Rhodoligotrophos appendicifer: one gene and its partner. The protein of the gene in region 2 interacts with the protein of the main gene of each other region in a pairwise test. Links are inferred from orthologs where the notes say so. Each region holds a gene or a part of one and is shown on either strand. Other genes may lie near its edges.

Region 1 (2,788 bases), on a different replicon or contig from region 2:
TGGCGCCGTCATCCATACCGCCAAGGTCGAGCCAGGGGCCAATGCCATCGTCTTCGGACTGGGCGGCATCGGGCTCAACGTGGTGCAAGGGCTGAAACTCGTCGGCGCCAACATGATCGTGGGCGTCGACATGAACAACGACAAGAAAGACTGGGGGACACGCTTCGGGATGACCCACTTTGTCAATCCCAGCGAAGTCGACGGCGATCTGGTCGCGCATCTGGTCAACCTGACTGGAGGCGGCGCGGATTACACGTTCGAGTGTATCGGTAACGTGAAGGTGATGCGTATGGCGCTCGAGGCCTGCCACAAAGGCTGGGGCCAATCGATCATCATCGGCGTAGCGCCGGCAGGGGCAGAAATCTCGACGCGACCCTTCCAACTCGTCACCGGTCGTTCATGGCGCGGAAGTGCCTTTGGCGGCGCCAGGGGCCGCACCGACGTGCCTAAGATCGTGGATTGGTACATGGACGGGAAAATTCAGATTGATCCAATGATCACCCACACGATGCCGCTGGAAGAGATCAACAACGCCTTCGATCTGATGCATGACGGAAGGTCCATTCGCTCGGTGGTCGTGTATTAGGCGGGCCGGCGCGGAAACTCACAGGGAATCTATGGTTCCGGGACCTCGCTCGGCATGGACTTGGAACCCCCGTTCCCCTATATCACCCACGCATGCTTGCGCCGTCAGTCGGCGCTTGCCTCACAGCAGAGAAGGGTAAGACAATAATGCCTTGGAGCAATCAAGGCGGTGGCTGGCAGGGCGGTGGCCGCGGACCATGGGGGCAAGGTCCTCAAGGTGGCGGCGGAGGAAACCGCAATACGCCACCGGATCTGGAAGAGATCCTGAAGCGAGGCCAGGATCGCCTTAAGACCATCATCCCAAGCAGCGGCGGATCGAACAAGCTGTTCGGCATCGCGATCATCGTGGCTTTGGTTGCGATCTATTTCTGGAATGCAGCCTATCGCGTGCAGCCAGACCAGGTCGGCGTCGAACTGCTGTTCGGTAAGGCTGAGCCCGGCCAGACCTCGCCGGGGCTCCATTTCATCTTCTGGCCCTTCGAAACCGTCGAGACGGTTCCGGCTCTGCGTACCCAACAGTTGAGCGTCGGCTCGCTGACCGCGGGCCGGAGCGATGATGCCGGACTGATGCTCACGGGCGACCAGAACATCGTCGACATCGGCTTCACCGTCTTGTGGCGGATCAATGATCCGAGGGAATATCTCTTCGACATCTCCAATCAGCAGGCGCTCGTGCGCGTGGTGGCGGAGAGCGTGATGCGCGACGTGGTGGGGCAGACAACTGCAGAGGTGGTTCGCACCACAGGTCGCGGCGAGGTTCAGGAAGCGGTTCAGCGGCAGATGCAAGCGACGCTTGACAGCTACAATGCCGGCATCCAGCTCAGCAGCGTGAATATCCAGCGCGCCGATCCGCCAGCTGCTGTGTCGGACGCATTCGAAGAGGTGCAGCGGGCGAAGCAGGATCAAGAGCGCTTCATCGAAGATTCTCAAAAGTACGCCAACCGGCGGCTCGGCGAGGCGCGCGGTGAGGCGGCTCGGATCCACGAAGAGGCCGAGGCCTATAAGGGCCGCGTCGTCGCCGAATCGGAAGGCTCCTCAAAGCGGTTTCTCGAGGTGCTGCAGGAATATCGGAAGGCCGAGGACGTGACCCGTAAGCGGCTCTACCTCGAAACCATGGAAACGGTTCTGGGAGACTCAAACAAGGTGATCATGGAGGAGGGCGCCGGTTCCGGCGTGGTGCCCTACCTGCCGTTGCCTGAGATCCAGAATCGACGGAGCGCACCCGCCACCGGCACATCGAGCACGGGAGCGGCCCAATGAACACAACCTTCCGAAACATTGCGGTCATCGTCCTGGCAGTGATCGTGCTCGTCGTCTACGCTTCGACATTCGTCGTCGATGAACGGCAACGCGCCCTCGTCGTCCAGTTCGGTGAGATCAAGCGAGAGATCAACGAACCAGGGCTGTACTTCAAGCTCCCGGTGATCGAGAGCGTGGTCTATATTCCGCGGCCGCTGCAGTTCTTCGAAAGCAACGACAAGCGGGTGCAGGTTGTCGACGGCCGCCGTTATCTCGTCGACACGATCACCATGTACCGGATCGACAATGCCCGTCGCTACCGCGAGGCGGTGGAGGCAAACCAGCAGGATGCGCAGGATCGTCTCGAGACATCACTCGATGCCGCGTTGCGCGCGACATACGGCAAGCGTTCCTTCGATGCAGCGCTCAGCCAGGAGCGTGAGCAGATGATGGTCGAGATCCGGGACGCCATGATCCCTGCAGCCCGTGAAATCGGTGTCCAGGTGGTTGATGTGCGAATCCGGCGGACCGATCTCCTGCCCGAGGTGCTGCAGAGCACCTATGATCGCATGAGTGCTGAGCGACTGGCCGAGGCCGAGCAGATCCGGGCCGTCGGTACCGAGCGCAGCCTGCAGATCCGCGCCCAGGCAGACCGAACCGCGGTCATCCTCGTGTCAGAAGCCCAGCGTGACGGCGAAATCCTTCGCGGTCAGGGCGATGCCGAGCGGACGCAGATCTATGCGGATGCCTATAATCAGGCGCCGCAGTTCTTCGCCTTCACCCGCTCGCTCGAGGCGTATCGAAAGAGCCTACAAGGCAATAACACCACGCTGGTGTTGCGGCCGGATACGGAGTTCTTCGAATATTTCAAGAGCGAGAACGGCGCCACTCCGGGTGCCACCCGCTCGCCCGTGGCGACAGAAGGTGGCGCGGCAACGATGGCCCCGCCGGCGTCCGGTGCTAC
Region 2 (2,887 bases):
GCTTCCGGGTGGAAGGGCAACATGTCCCGGAGGCTATGATTGGTCCTGTGGGACCGGCAGGCTGGGTGGATCTTCGTCGCGCATTGGGACGAACAATCCCTTTCCCGGCCGAAATCGCGCGCACCCTGCCGGCGGTCTGGTGTCGGGGCAAAATCGCCGCGGTCCCCTATTTGTCCTGGGAAAGCACGGATTTTTCACTTACCCTGACCCTTCTCAGAACTGAACTTTTACAAACCGCCCGGTGCGTGAGCCGGCTCACCGGTGAGGTTTTGTAAAAGGCTTGGACGAAGTCGTGACGGGCCAGAATTGTTGCGCTTGGCAAAGTCAGCCCCTGTTCCTATGTTATGACGAGCCGGGCCGATAGGCGCGCGAGCGCGCATGCCTGTGGAGTCGGACCGACCTTACGAGGGTATCCGTGAACAATTTTCGAAACTTTGCTGTTTGGGTCATCATTGCCCTCCTGCTGTTCGCTCTGTTCCAGCTCTTCCAGAGCCCTGGCCAGCGGGCTTCCAGCAACGATGTCACCTATTCGCAGCTGCTCAACGACGTGGAAGCGGGCAAGGTTCGCGACGTCCAGATCGCTGGCGAAACGCTCACCGGGACCTATACGGACGGTCGCAGTTTTTCCACTCAGGCTCCCAATGATCCGAACCTGATCAAGGAATTGCGCGAGCGCAATGTCGGCATCAGCGTCAAAGCCCCTGCGGACGACAGTTTCCTTTTGAACGTGTTCATTTCCTGGTTCCCGATCCTGCTGATGATCGCGGTCTGGGTGTTCTTCATGCGCCAGATGCAGTCTGGCGGCGGCAAGGCCATGGGTTTCGGGAAATCCAAGGCGAAGCTGCTGACCGAACGCCATGGCCGCATCACCTTTGACGATGTCGCGGGCGTTGACGAGGCGAAGGAGGATCTCGAGGAGATCGTCGAGTTCCTGAAGGACCCGCACAAGTTCCAGCGGCTCGGGGGCCGGATCCCCAAGGGTGCGCTGCTGGTGGGCCCTCCGGGGACGGGTAAGACGTTGCTGGCCCGCGCGATTGCAGGCGAAGCGAATGTTCCCTTCTTCACCATCTCCGGCTCCGACTTCGTCGAAATGTTCGTGGGCGTTGGCGCGAGCCGCGTGCGGGACATGTTCGAGCAGGCGAAGAAGAATGCCCCCTGCATCATCTTCATCGACGAAATCGATGCCGTCGGCCGGCATCGTGGTGCAGGCCTCGGCGGTGGCAATGATGAGCGCGAGCAGACCCTGAACCAGCTCCTGGTCGAGATGGATGGTTTCGAGGCCAATGAGGGCGTGATCCTGGTCGCCGCCACCAACCGGCCTGACGTGCTGGATCCCGCTTTGCTGCGTCCCGGTCGCTTCGACCGCCAGATCGTTGTGCCGCGTCCTGACATTGTCGGCCGTGAGAAGATCATCAAGGTTCATATGCGCAACGTGCCTTTGGCTCCCGACGTGGATGCCAAGACGCTGGCCCGCGGAACCCCCGGCTTCTCGGGAGCCGATCTTGCCAATCTGGTGAATGAGGCAGCCCTCATGGCCGCGCGTCGCGGCAAGCGGCTGGTCACTCAGCTCGAATTCGAGGACGCCAAGGACAAGGTGCTCATGGGTGCCGAGCGCCGCTCGATGATGATGAGCGACGAGGAGAAGAAGCTGACGGCTTATCACGAGGGCGGTCACGCGCTCGTGGCCATGAACCTGCCGGCCTCCGACCCCGTCCACAAGGCGACCATCATTCCCCGTGGCCGCGCCTTGGGCATGGTCATGCGTCTTCCCGAGCGGGATCACCTGTCGGTGACGCGTGCGAAGTTCAAGGCCGATCTGGGCGTCGCCATGGGCGGTCGCGCGGCGGAGGAGCTGATCTTCGGCCACGAGAAGGTCACGTCCGGCGCATCCTCCGACATCAAGATGGCAACCCAGATGGCCCGTGCCATGGTCACTCAGTATGGAATGAGCGAGAAGCTCGGACCTTTGGCCTATGGCGACAACGAGGAAGAGGTGTTCCTCGGCCATTCCGTTGCCCGCACGCAGAACCTGTCTGAGGAGACCCAGCGGATCGTCGATGCGGAGATCTTCAAGCTGGTGGATGAAGGCCACAAGCTGGCGAAGGACATTCTCGAAAAGAACATCGATCAGCTGCATATCGTGGCGAATGGCTTGCTCGAATACGAGACCTTGTCCGGAGATGAGATCAAAAATCTGCTCAATGGCAGGCCGCCGGTAAGAGACACCACCATCAAGGAGGATCCCTTGCCTCCGAAATCCGCCGTCCCCTCCGCCGGCTCCGGCCGTCGTGGAGACGCGCCCACCGGCGATATGAAGCCTCAGCCGCAGGCTGGAGGCGCTGCACATCGGACGAGGTGAAGCCGGAGACTTGTTCTCCGGCTTTCCATATTTCGGGAGGCGCAATTGGCCGAAGTCTATCTGAGGCCCATGGGCATTCTGCACGGCGCCGAAGCTCGGGCCGCCATCGCGAGCGGAGTGGCGGTGCCCCTCGCGGGGGGACCAGCAGCCTTTAGTCTGGCCCAAATCTTGGCGCGCGACGAAGCCAAGAACAAGGTCATCGAGATTGGCGGGCTGACATCAACGTCGGACGCGATTTTGAAAGAGCGGTTGCAGGCCCTTATGGCCCCGCGCGCGCCTGTGGCAGGTCTGGATTTTTCGCGGCCGCTTGTCATGGGCATCGTCAACGTGACGCCCGACAGTTTCTCCGATGGGGGCGAGTTTGCCGACAGTGCCGAGGCGATTCGGCAGGGCAGGGCTCTCGCCGCGGCCGGCGCCGACATCCTCGACATCGGAGGAGAATCGACCCGGCCCTTTTCGCAGGGCACGGATCTCGATGAGGAGCGGCAGCGGGTGATCCCCGTGATCGAAGCTCTGCGCGACACGGGC

The links. The genes of interacting proteins can lie anywhere in the genome.
Region 1: the proteins of ftsH (region 2) and hflK interact in binary tests that used the Escherichia coli proteins (3 or more experiments, as listed by UniProt). The link is inferred for Rhodoligotrophos appendicifer from one-to-one orthologs.

Annotation. Positions count from the first base shown.
Region 1 is NZ_VHKL01000006.1:99,359-102,146, reverse strand. It holds hflK (FtsH protease activity modulator HflK), read left to right. Parts: upstream 1-732; coding sequence 733-1,845; downstream 1,846-2,788. Other genes in the region: hflC (protease modulator HflC), read left to right, coding at 1,842-2,788; FKM97_RS14525 (S-(hydroxymethyl)glutathione dehydrogenase/class III alcohol dehydrogenase), read left to right, coding at 1-586.
Region 2 is NZ_VHKL01000008.1:73,849-76,735, reverse strand. It holds ftsH (ATP-dependent zinc metalloprotease FtsH), read left to right. Parts: upstream 1-415; coding sequence 416-2,359; downstream 2,360-2,887. Other genes in the region: folP (dihydropteroate synthase), read left to right, coding at 2,405-2,887; tilS (tRNA lysidine(34) synthetase TilS), read left to right, coding at 1-275. UniProt on the Escherichia coli protein: Acts as a processive, ATP-dependent zinc metallopeptidase for both cytoplasmic and membrane proteins. Plays a role in the quality control of integral membrane proteins.